4 regions of the Klebsiella quasivariicola genome follow, and region 3 is predicted to be linked to each of the others. Evidence: predicted binding sites of a transcription regulator. Region 3 holds the regulator's gene; each other region holds the start of a gene.
What was found. Region 3 encodes CRP, which controls carbon source genes, mostly activating them, when cyclic AMP is high. Its sites were predicted from a motif close to ATGTGANNNNNNTCACAT; they were not measured.

Region 1: a site for CRP is predicted at 1,200-1,217, ahead of B8P98_RS10350 (arabinose ABC transporter substrate-binding protein). Genes of this name have one in related genera too.
Region 2: a site for CRP is predicted at 1,911-1,928, ahead of idnO (gluconate 5-dehydrogenase). Genes of this name have one in related genera too.
Region 4: a site for CRP is predicted at 1,145-1,162, ahead of uxuA (mannonate dehydratase). Genes of this name have one in related genera too.

What each region holds. Positions count from the first base shown of each region.
Region 1 is NZ_CP022823.1:2,066,205-2,069,357, forward strand. Features, by position in the region: gene B8P98_RS10345 (non-heme ferritin-like protein) at 1-474, opposite strand, end outside; gene B8P98_RS10350 (arabinose ABC transporter substrate-binding protein) at 1,359-2,339, shown strand; gene araG (L-arabinose ABC transporter ATP-binding protein AraG) at 2,403-3,153, shown strand, end outside.
Region 2 is NZ_CP022823.1:4,676,793-4,679,945, reverse strand. Features, by position in the region: gene B8P98_RS23590 (YgdI/YgdR family lipoprotein) at 1-21, shown strand, start outside; gene B8P98_RS23585 (YhcH/YjgK/YiaL family protein) at 70-537, opposite strand; gene B8P98_RS23580 (gluconokinase) at 534-1,064, opposite strand; gene idnO (gluconate 5-dehydrogenase) at 1,080-1,844, opposite strand; gene B8P98_RS23570 (LacI family DNA-binding transcriptional regulator) at 2,081-3,073, shown strand.
Region 3 is NZ_CP022823.1:406,394-409,546, reverse strand. Features, by position in the region: gene B8P98_RS01945 (phosphoribulokinase) at 1-478, shown strand, start outside; gene B8P98_RS01940 (OsmC family protein) at 534-938, opposite strand; gene crp (cAMP-activated global transcriptional regulator CRP) at 1,245-1,877, shown strand; gene B8P98_RS01925 (YccS/YhfK family putative transporter) at 1,929-3,153, shown strand, end outside.
Region 4 is NZ_CP022823.1:517,758-520,910, forward strand. Features, by position in the region: gene B8P98_RS02595 (Zn-dependent oxidoreductase) at 52-1,068, opposite strand; gene uxuA (mannonate dehydratase) at 1,366-2,430, shown strand; gene arcB (aerobic respiration two-component sensor histidine kinase ArcB) at 2,580-3,153, shown strand, end outside.

The DNA.
Region 1 (3,153 bases), 1.7 Mb from region 3:
CAGACGACGATCGGTCTGCTCCATCCCGAGTCCGGCTTTATCGGCATTACGAATTTCCTCAAGCACGCTTTGCAATAGCAGGCCATCCTGCTGCTGCTCCTCCGCCAGCAGCGTGAGAAACCGCCAGGTGCTGTCATCGCTTTGCGCTTTGGCTTCCTGGGCGAGACCGCTCAACATAGTGCTGCGCTGACGGTAATCGAGCAGGGTCTGGGTAAACAGGTCTTCCAGCGAGCTACACTCTGGATTACAGGCGTGGTCGGGATTGACGATAGGCCAGCTGCCGGCTTTTTTCAGATAGTCAAACACGCGCATGGTGAGCGTAATGCTGCATTGCGCGCGGGTGCGCAGAAACGTCGCGGCGCCGTCGAAGCGATGCCGGGCGCACCACTCGCTTAAGTTCAGATAAACGTTAGAGGCGTGGAACTCAAGATTCATTTGGGTGTTTAGCTTTTGTGCCATTCCTGGAACTGCCATAAAAATATCCTTATTAACCGGGAAGGGTTACTGATGCGCATCACCTCAGTGGATGGAAACAGCCAAGTAAAAGGGTGACGCACTGCACTGTTGCAGAATAATAAAACTCTACACATTCCATATGTGTCGGGTAATATTTCCGCTTACCGACCAGTTAAGAATACTCGCTGAAATGAATTAAGAAAACTCTCAATATGGGTAATTTACGTTTTGTTACACCATTATTCATAAATGACAGCGAGCTTGAGCTGTGCGGCGCCGACTGGGGCGTGTAGTGCTGATTAGGTTATAAGTTATCGCTATTTGACTACGAAATTAATCGTAGAAGAAAAAGAAATAAGTTATTTCATAAGCAATGTTTCAGGTTGATGATGATTATTTTTATTTTTTGTTGCAGGCTTTTTTATAAGAGGGATAGCCTTTTATTCGGAATAAATTACGTTAAAGATCCGTTTTTTCGCGATATTAAACGGGCCTCAGTACGATTCCGGCATCAGACCGTTGATCATGATGCCCGGCAGGCGGGAAACGGCCCTTTCAAACGCATTATCCTCATCGTTATAACAGCGATTTAACTCCCTGTTAAAACCTCTCTGACATCGCAAGGATAAGTCTGCTGATGGTATAGATAATCCTGCTATATCCAGGTTAAATTGTATGACAATTATGTCTTTTTTTATGTCATTTTTTGCTAAATGTATGTACGCAATTACTGTAATTCCGCGATGTGATGATGCTCTCGTATGGAGAATTAATTTCCGGGTATTACTACTCTAACAACGGCAGTAGGGAATGCGATTTTTCTAATGCCTTGTTTTGATGCCGATAAAATTGTTAATTCCGATTTTTCCCTACATGAAAGCGAATTAAAGCTGGAGTTTACCATGCACAAATTTACTAAAGCGCTGGCGGCCATTGGTCTCGCTGCGGTTATGTCACAATCAGCTATGGCGGAAAATCTTAAACTGGGTTTTCTGGTGAAACAACCAGAAGAGCCATGGTTCCAGACTGAGTGGAAATTTGCTGATAAAGCAGGAAAAGATTTAGGCTTTGACGTTATTAAAATTGCGGTCCCGGATGGGGAGAAAACCCTCAACGCGATTGACAGCCTGGCGGCCAGCGGCGCGAAGGGCTTTGTTATCTGTACCCCCGATCCGAAGCTCGGCTCGGCGATTGTCGCTAAAGCGCGTGGCTATGATATGAAGGTCATTACCGTCGATGATCAGTTCGTCAACGCCAAAGGCAAACCGATGGAGAGTGTGCCGCTGGTGATGATGGCGGCCAGCGAAATCGGCGCCCGCCAGGGGCAGGAACTGTATAAAGAGATGCAAAAACGCGGCTGGGATGTCAAAGACACCGCCGTGATGGCCATCACCGCTGATGAGCTGGACACCGCCCGCCGTCGCACCACCGGTTCTATTGATGCCCTCAAGGCGGCTGGCTTCCCGGAAGCGCAAATCTACCGCGTACCAACCAAATCTAACGATATCCCCGGGGCGTTCGACGCCGGTAACTCGATGCTGGTTCAGCATCCGCAGGTTAAGCACTGGCTGATCGTCGGGATGAACGACAACACCGTCCTCGGCGGCGTGCGTGCCACCGAAGGCCAGGGGTTTAAAGCGCCGGATGTCATTGGTATCGGCATCAACGGCGTAGATGCCGTGAACGAACTGTCGAAAGCGCAACCGACCGGCTTCTATGGCTCCCTGCTGCCAAGTCCGGATATTCATGGCTATAAAACCAGCGAAATGCTTTACAACTGGGTCACCAAGGGCGTTGAACCGCCGAAGTTCACAGCGGTGACCGACGTGGTACTGATCACCCGCGATAACTTCAAAGAAGAGCTGGCGAAAAAAGGGTTGTAACAGCCCGGTTGAACTGGCCCCTGCCGTAGCGGTGGGGGCTGAGTGCAGAAGAGTGGAGTCGTTATGCAACAGTCTACCCCTTATCTCTCATTTCGCGGCATCACCATGACATTCCCCGGCGTGAAGGCGTTGTCCGATATCAGTTTTGACTGTTATCCCGGACAGGTCCACGCCCTGATGGGTGAAAATGGCGCAGGCAAATCGACGCTGCTGAAAATTCTCAGTGGCAACTACATCCCGACCGCAGGCCATTTGCAGATCGGCGGCCAGCAGATGGCGTTCTCCAATACCATGGAGGCGCTGAACGCCGGCGTGGCGATTATCTACCAGGAGCTGCATCTGATCCCGGAGATGACCGTCGCCGAAAATATCTATCTTGGCCAACTGCCGCACAGAGGCGGCATCGTCAATCGCTCGCTGCTCAACTATGAGGCTCGTCTGCAGCTGGAACATCTGGGGCTGGATATCGACCCCGAAACGCCGCTGAAGTATCTCTCTATTGGCCAGTGGCAGATGGTGGAGATTGCCAAAGCGCTGGCGCGTAACGCCAAGATCATTGCTTTCGATGAACCGACCAGTTCGCTCTCCGCCCGGGAGATCGACAACCTGTTTCGCGTTATCCGCGAGCTGCGGGAAGAGGGCCGGGTCATCATTTATGTTTCACACCGGATGGAAGAAATTTTTGCGCTCAGCGATGCCATCACCGTCTTTAAGGATGGCCGCTATGTCTGCACCTTTGACGATATGGCGAGCGTCAGCCACGACGCGCTGGTCCAGGCGATGGTGGGACGCAACCTGGGCGATATATATGGCT
Region 2 (3,153 bases), 1.3 Mb from region 3:
ATGGATGAGCTGGATAACTAAGTGGTTATCCCAGGCCCCGCGGGGAGCGTGCGGGGCCGAACGATCGCGTTACAGCAGCGCGCGATCGATTTTGACCACGATTTTGCGCAACGCTGCGCCTTGTTCGAGGCAGGCCATCGGGCGGTGTAATTCACCGGGGAAGAGGATCGCCAGCTCTTCCGGGTGGAGATGAATCAGCGTTTCGCTGTCGATAGCCTGGCAGAAACCGATATCCTGCGCCGTGTTGAAGGGGCCATCTTCAACGACCGGCAGCCCTTTATTCCCGGCACCGATGATCTCTTCGCCTTTCAGCACAATGTGAATATCGAGATATTGACGATGATATTCCGGACGTTGCTCGCCCAGCGGCCGGGTATGGCCTTCGACGACGGTAAAAAACACATTATCACTCTCGACGGTATATTTCCCCGGCGGCAGCGCGTGCGGTTGTTGCTGTAACACGGCCTGCAGCGCCTGGCGAATCACCGGCGGATAGAGCTCATTTTCGGCGGCGGCGGTTAAGGTATCGATAATCATGCCGGGATCCTCTGCGGTTGTTGCGGATGAAGTAACGTTAATGAGTGGGCGACAATACTGGCGACGTCGGGGGTAATATCGACGGCCAGAACATCGCTTTCACTGGCGTCTGGCGTCTCCAGGGCGGCGAACTGGCTACGCAGTAGCGCCTCTGGCATAAAGTGGCCTTTACGCTGGCGCATACGCTGCAAAATGCAGTCATAATCCCCGGTCAACCACAGGAAGCGTAGCTTCGCGTTCCCCTCACGCAGGCGGTCGCGATAGCGCTTTTTCAATGCGGAACAGACCAATACACCAGACTCGTTTTTCTGCTCAAGGCTGAAAATAACGTCGGCGATACGCGTCAGCCACGGTTGACGATCCTCATCATTCAGCGGCTGGCTGGTGGCCATTTTGACGATATTGCTGCGTGGATGAAGGTCGTCGCCGTCGATAAATTTCGCCCCCAGCGCGTGGGCCAATGCCTGACCGACGGTGGATTTGCCGGTCCCGGAGACGCCCATCAAAATAATGCATTGTCCTGCCATCATGCGCTCCCTCACTCAGACCGCGACCAGCATGCCGCCATCAACAAACAGCAGATGGCCGTTGACGAAATTCGACGCGTTTGACGATAAAAAGACGGCAGCGCCGACCAGCTCCTGCGGATCGCCCCAGCGGGCGGCAGGGGTGCGTTTGCATAACCAGTCGGTAAACGCCTTATCCTCAACCAGCGTCCGGGTCATCGCCGTATTAAAGTAGCCCGGGGCAATGCCGTTGACCTGAATGTTGTGCCGCGCCAGCTCAACGCACATCCCGCGGGTTAGCATCTTCACCGCGCCTTTGGCGGCGGCGTAGGGGGTGATGGTGTCGCGCCCCAGCTCGCTCTGCATGGAGCAGATATTGATGATTTTTCCCTGCTGGCGGTCAACCATGCGCTTCGCGACGGCCTGAGAGACGAGAAATACCGCCGTCTGGTTAACTGAAATCACGTCATTCCATTCCTGCACCGGGAATTCGGTAAACGGGTGGCGGCGCTGGATCCCGGCGTTATTGAATAACACGTCAATCGGGCCAAGATGCGCTTCGATATTGGCAATGGCTTCTTCAACGGCCTCGGCATCGGTCACGTTAAATACCGCAGCATGGGCGGTGGCGCCTTCGTCGCGGAGCTTCATCACCGCATCGTCCGCTCGCGGGGCAGAAAGGTCATTAATAATGATTTCTGCGCCATATTGCGCCAGACCCTGGGCCATGACAAAACCGATCCCCTGTCCTGCGCCCGTAATTAAAATGCGTTTACCTTGTAAGCTGAAAAGATCGTTCATCTCGATATCCTGATTAGCGGCTGAAGAAAACCTGTGCCCTATCTCACGGATTTTTACCGGGGGAAACTGTGATGAAGATCACTCGAAACCGTGTTACAAAAAGGGGTTACCTTAAACGTGACGCTGCCGGTAAATCTCGCTGACTCAACGGGTTAACGGCTACGGACTGGCATTCTCTTTTGCCACCCCGACAGGCATAATGGCCTGAAGCAGTCAGGTATTTGGCGGACACACAGATGAAAGCACAACGCATTACTCTCCATGATATTGCCGAGCTGGCTGGCGTAACCAAGATGACCGTTAGCCGCTATTTGCGCACCCCGGAAAAGGTGAAACCGGAGACGGCGGAGCGCATTGCCAGCGTGATAGCGGAGATCGGCTATCAGCCCGACCCGGATAATCCGGCGATGACCAGCGTCGCCGTGCCGCGGATTGGCGTACTCATTCCCTCCTTTCATAATCAAATTTTTGCCGATCTGCTGGCCGGCATCGAATCTGTCGCCGCCGGGCATGGCTACCAGACGCTGGTGGTGAATTACGACTACGATCGCCAGCGTGAAGAGGAGCAGATTGCCGCCGTGCTGGCGTTTAACGTGAAAGGACTGCTGCTGACCGAGTCGGTGCACTCCCTGCGGGCGGACAAGTATCTGAATGCCGCGAAGATCCCGATCGCCGAAGTGATGGGGCTGGCGGAGAATCCAGGACGCATTAACGTCGGATTCGATAACTTCCAGGCCGGCTTCGATATGACCACCATGCTGCTGGCCAGCGGTAAACGACGGATCATCTACTTCGGCTCGATGTCCGACGTCCGCGACGAGCAGCGTTATCTGGGCTACTGTCGGGCGATGGAGAATGCCGGGCTGGCGGTGGGGCGCATTGCGCCGAATAAAGTCTCGTCGGTTTCCATTGGCACCGGCATGATGACCCTGGCGCGGCAAATGTACGCCGATATGGACGGTATCCTGTGCACTAATGACGACCTGGCGGTGGGCGTGTTACAGGAGTGCCTGGCATCCGGTATCAGCGTGCCCCAGGAGCTGGCTATCGCGGGCTTTCATGGCCTGGAGATCGGCCAGATCGTCTCTCCCCGGCTGGCCAGCGTCCTGACGCCGCGCTTCGAGATGGGTAAGGTGGCGACAGAGATTTTAATAAAGAAAATCAAAGGACTGCCCACTATTGAAAAGGTGGATCTCCACTACCGCCTGTCGATGGGCGAAACGATTTAACGGCCACCAGCTAGCGCCTGTCGTGTGTTAGCGAAAGGTTAATGCGCGCGCGGTCCATCGCCTGTCTGGTCGCCGTTTTG
Region 3 (3,153 bases):
GCTGCACGGCGGGGTTGTCACACCGCAACATGATGTGGCCAGCCAGGTCGACCTGCTGGTCGGCGTGGTGCCTATCGTTAACCTCGAGTGGATCCAAAAGCTAATTCGCGACACCAGCGAGCGCGGCCACTCCCGCGAGGCGGTGATGGACTCGGTCGTCCGCTCGATGGAAGACTACATCAACTTCATTACGCCGCAATTTTCCCGTACCCATATCAACTTTCAGCGCGTGCCGACGGTGGATACCTCCAACCCGTTTGCCGCCAAAGCGATCCCCTCGCTGGACGAGAGCTTTGTGGTGATCCATTTCCGCAATCTGCAGAATATCGACTTCCCGTGGCTGCTGGCGATGCTGCAGGGGTCGTTTATCTCGCACATGAACACCCTGGTGGTGCCGGGCGGTAAAATGGGGCTGGCGATGGAGCTTATCATGACGCCGCTGGTCGAGCGCCTGATGGAAGGTCGTAAGATCGGCTAACCGAAAAAACCCCGGTCAGGCCGGGGTTGAGATTTGATACAACAGCAGGCAAAGACTATGCCTCGATCACTTCATAGGAGTGGGTGATCTTCACCGCTTTTTCCAGCATCAGCGCCACCGAGCAGTATTTCTCTGCCGACAGATCCACTGCCCGGGAGACGGCGGCATCTTTCAGCGCCTTACCGGTCACGATAAAGTGCAGATTAATATGCGTGAACAGACGCGGCGCCTCTTCGCGGCGCTCAGAGGTCAGCTTCACTTCGCAGTTGGTCACGTCGTGGCGACCTTTTTGCAATATGGAGACCACATCGATCGCGCTGCAACCGCCCGCCGCCATTAGCACCATCTCCATCGGGCTGGGAGCCTTATCCCCGGAGTTGCCATCCATCAGAATCTGGTGTCCCGATGCGGACTCCCCGATAAAGGTTAACCCTTCTACCCATTTCACACGCGCTTGCATAAAATTTAACTCCAGTATCGCAATATTCCTGTCAGATTACGCGCACATAACAATTCTCGCAACGGAAGGCGACCTGCGTCATGCTGAAGCGAGACACCAGGAGACATGCGGCGAAAGCTATGCTAAAACAGTCTGGATGCTACAGTATTACATTGATGTACTGCATGTATGCAGAGGAGTTCACATTACGGGCTGTCGAAAAATCATCAGCCAGCTTCCCAGGTATAGGGAAACAATACGATTGCATGCCCGGACGCCGTGTAGTGTCGGCGCCCGGAGATAGCTTATAACAGAGGATAACCGCGCATGGTGCTTGGCAAACCGCAAACAGACCCTACCCTTGAATGGTTCTTGTCTCATTGCCACATTCATAAGTACCCATCAAAAAGCACGCTGATCCACCAGGGTGAGAAAGCAGAAACGCTGTACTACATCGTTAAAGGCTCCGTGGCTGTACTCATCAAGGATGAAGAAGGTAAAGAGATGATCCTCTCCTACCTCAACCAGGGCGATTTCATCGGTGAATTAGGCCTGTTTGAAGAGGGTCAGGAGCGTAGCGCCTGGGTACGGGCGAAAACCGCATGTGAAGTGGCCGAAATCTCTTATAAGAAATTCCGTCAGCTGATCCAGGTTAACCCGGACATTCTGATGCGTCTCTCTTCGCAAATGGCTCGCCGTCTGCAGGTCACGTCTGAGAAAGTGGGCAACCTCGCCTTCCTCGACGTGACGGGCCGTATCGCCCAGACGCTGCTGAACCTGGCGAAGCAACCGGATGCCATGACCCACCCGGACGGTATGCAAATTAAAATTACCCGTCAGGAAATTGGTCAGATCGTCGGCTGCTCTCGTGAAACGGTTGGCCGTATTTTGAAAATGCTGGAAGATCAGAACCTGATTTCCGCCCACGGTAAAACCATCGTCGTCTACGGCACCCGTTAAGTTGCTAAGCGGCGTATTGCTCCTGCAGTACGCCGTTTTTGTTTTTCCCTCATGTGGCGCAGGCTGATTTACCACCCGGAAGTCAACTATGCACTGCGGCAAACGCTGGTGCTGTGTCTGCCTGTGGCCATCGGTCTTCTGCTCGGCCATCTCCAGCAGGGACTGCTGTTTTCCTTAGTCCCCGCCTGCTGCAATATTGCCGGTCTTGATACCCCGCATAAGCGCTTTTTCAAACGCCTGATTATCGGCGGCTGCCTGTTTGCCGGATGCAGCCTGGTGGTACAGTTGCTGCTCGCCCAGGCGATTCCCCTGCCGCTTATCCTTAGCGGTCTGGCGCTTTTGCTTGGCGTCACTGCGGAAATCAGTTCGCTGCATGCGCGTCTGCTGCCCGCATCGCTGATCGCCGCCATCTTTACCCTGAGCCTGGCGGGCAATATGCCCATCTGGGAGCCGCTGCTAATCTACGCCTTCGGTACGCTGTGGTACGGCGTGTTTAACTGGTTCTGGTTTTGGCTGTGGCGCGAACAGCCGCTGCGGGAGTCGCTCAGCCTGCTTTACCGGGAGCTGGCCGACTATTGTGAAGCCAAATACAGTCTGTTGACCCAGCATACCGATCCGACGACCTCCCTGCCGCCGCTGCTCACCCGTCAGCAGAAGGTGGTCGATTTGATCACCCAGTGCTATCAGCAGATGCATATGTTGGCCGCCAACCAGCGTAACGACCACAAGCGCCTGCTGCGGGCGTTCCAGATGGGGCTGGATCTGCAGGAGCATATTTCGGTTAGCCTGCATCAGCCGGAAGAGGTGCAAAAGCTGGTGGAACGCAGCCATGCCGAAGCGGTGATCCGCTGGAATGCGCAAACCGTCGCCGCCCGCCTGCGGGTGCTGGCGGATGACATGCTCTATCATCGCTTCCCGCAGCGCTTTCAAATGGATAAACAGATCGAGGCTCTGGAAAAGATCGCCAGGCAACATCCGGATAACCCGGTCGGCCACTTCTGCGCCTGGCACTTCAGCCGCATCGCCCGGGTGCTGCATACCCAGCGCCCCCTGTATGCCCGGGATCTGATGGCCGACAAAGAGCGTCGTTTACCGCTGTTTCCCGCGCTAAAGAACTATCTGTCGCTGAAATCACCCGCACTGCGCAATGCCGCCCGCATCAGCGTGATGCTGAGCATCGCCAGCCTGATGGGTAACGCCCTGCATTTGCCGAAGCCCTACTGGATCCTGATGACCGTACTCTTCGTCACCCAGAACGGCTATGGCGCCACGCGGG
Region 4 (3,153 bases), 110 kb from region 3:
GCGCAACGGATAAAAAGGTATCCGTTGGCCGTTATTTAAAATGATGAGGGTTTAGCCTAGCTGCAGCAGCACCTTGCAACAGGTTTTACGATCGTTGGCAAATATCTCCATGGCCTCTTTCACCTGTTCCAGCGGCATACAATGGGTGATTAATGCATCAGGATGGATAAGCCCTTTCTCCATCCAGTCAATTACCAGCGGAAAGCGTCCGCTGTTCAGGCGGGAAGAGAAAATGGAAATTTCTTTACTGGTGATACTTTGCTGGGTGAGAGTAGAGGCTTCGCCGGAGAAGCCGAGTATACCGATGCGGGCGGCGGGGGAGGCGAGAAGAATGGCCTCCTGGAGGATCGCCGGGTGACAAGCGGCATCAATGACCAGCGTCGGAGCCAGCTGCCGCTGCGCCAGCTGTTCAGCGAGCGGCTGGTCGGTGTTATCGAGCGTCAGATCGGCGCCGTTTTCCCGAGCCATCTGCAGACGTTCGGCAATGCGATCCACGACGATGACCTGCTTAACGCCATACACCCCCTTCAGCGCCTGGATGATCGTCAGACCCATAGGGCCAGCGCCGTAAACCAGGGCAATATCCTGCGCCGTGGGTTGCAGCTGGGCGGTAATATTTGCCGCGATGGTAAAAGGCTCAACCATCGTTGCCTGACGATCGGTGATAGCCTCGGGGATGTGCCAGGCATTTTTCGCCGGCACGCAGGCGTAGTCGCTAAATCCTCCGTCGCGGTGAACCCCAATGACCTGGAGCTGGGTACAGACATTCGGCCTGCCTACCGAGCAAGGATAACAATGGCCGCAACTGACAACGGGGTCTACTGCGACACGCTCGCCGATACGCGTCGGGGAAACCTGCTCGCCCACGGCGTCGATAATGCCAAAGAATTCATGGCCGATGACGCGGGGATACTTCGCGAAAGGGTTGTGGCCGTGATAGATGTGTACATCGGAACCACAGATCCCGGCAAAAGCAATTTTCACCCGTACTTCATGGGCTGCCGGAACCGGAACCGGACGTGATTCAATGTTCAGTTGGCCTGGCTCTTTGACGACGACGCTTCTCATTTTGATTCCTTCCATTGTCTGTTTTCTGAACGAATTTCGCTGCTTTTATTACCATACAAGTATGCAATAGATCATAATCAGGCCTGGATCACATTTGAGAAAGCTCGTCCGAAAAAGCCATAGCATGATTAATCTATTGAAATAAATTGAAAAAAATTATGAATATGTCACGTATTGCCAGTTAGATAAGCCGGTCAGCAGGAATGTGATCGCTATCACGACAGTTAAGGCGCATTCGATTATGATTACTGGTATGGTAGTAGGGTATAAACGCAAATTTTAACGCAGGTGATAACGATGCAGATGACAATGCGCTGGTTTGGGCCAGAGGAAGATAAGGTTTCATTAGAACATATTCGCCAGGTGCCCGGTGTCGAGGGGGTGGTCGGTGCGCTCTATGACGTCGCTGTGGGTGAGGTATGGCCGGTGGATAAAATTGAACGTCTGGTCGGTCAGGCCCATGCCGCAGGCCTGAAAATGGAGGTGATAGAGAGCGTTAACATTCATGATGACATCAAAATCGGCCTTCCTTCCCGTGACCGCTATATTGCCAATTACCAGCAGACCATCCGCAATCTTGCCCGCTTTGGCGTCAAGGTCATCTGTTATAACTTCATGCCGGTTTTCGACTGGATGAAGACGGATATGAACTACGTTCTACCGGATGGCTCATTGACGATGGCTTTCGAGAAGAAAGATATCGATAAGCGGCTGGAAGACGTGGTGAAGGAGGTGCTGGAAAACTCAAACGGCTTCGCGTTGCCGGGCTGGGAGCCGGAAAGGCTGGCGGAGGTGCAGACCTTGTTTGCCAAATATAGCGCGGTAGATGACGAAAAGCTGCGGGAGAACCTGGTCTATTTTCTGCGGGCGGTGATCCCGGTTTGCGAAGAGGTCGGGGTGAAAATGGCGATCCACCCGGACGATCCGCCGTACTCGATTTTTGGCTTGCCGCGGGTGGTAAAAAACCGCGACGATCTGGACTGGCTCTGCCGGGCCGTCGATTCGCCCGCCAACGGCATTACGCTCTGCACCGGCTCGATCGCCGAAGATCCGGATAACGACGTGTACGCTATCCTGGCCGAATTTACCCGGCGCAAGCGAATTCATTTTGCCCACGTCCGTAATATTAAGCTGATACGGGATAAAGATTTTTACGAGTGCGCCCATCCGTCAGAATACGGTTCTCTGGATATGTATAAAGTGATGCAAGCGCTGTATGACAATGGGTTCGACGGCTATATTCGCCCGGATCATGGCCGTTTTATCTGGGGTGAGACCGGACGGCCGGGCTATGGCTTATACGATCGCGCCCTCGGCGTGACCTACCTGAAAGGACTCTGGGAGGCATTAAGCAAGCGTTAATCCCTCTCCTGATCCCCCTCTTTTTTTGCGGCTGGTTCGCCTCTGCGGCCAGCCGTCGCACCGTGTCCTTCCCGCATTTTTTGCACAACTTACAGCGCATTGCTCAGAATTGAGTATTATTGTGCGAAGTTGTCGTGAAGGAATCCCCTATGAAGCAAATTCGTATGCTGGCGCAGTATTATGTCGACCTGATGATGAAGCTGGGTCTGGTCCGCTTTTCGATGCTGTTGGCTCTTGCGCTGGTCGTGTTGGCTATCGTGGTGCAGATGGCGGTTACCATGGTTCTGCATGGCCAGGTGGAAAGCATCGACGTTATCCGCTCTATCTTCTTTGGCCTGCTGATTACCCCATGGGCGGTCTATTTTCTCTCGGTGGTGGTGGAACAGCTTGAAGAGTCCCGTCAGCGTCTCTCACGGCTGGTGGAGAAGCTGGAGGAGATGCGCGAGCGCGATCTGAAGCTGAACGTGCAGTTGAAAGACAATATCGCACAGTTAAATCAGGAGATTGGTGAACGTGAAAAGGCGGAAGCCGAGCGTGAGACCACCCTTGAGCAGTTGAAGATCGAGATGAAAGAACGTGAGGAGACGCAGATCCAGCTCGAGCAGCAGTCTTCCTTCCTGCGCTCTTTTCTCGATGCCTCTCCGGATCTGGTCTTCTATCGCAATGAGGATAAGGAGTTTTCAGGCTGTAACCGGGCGATGGAGCTGTTGACCGGTAAAAGCG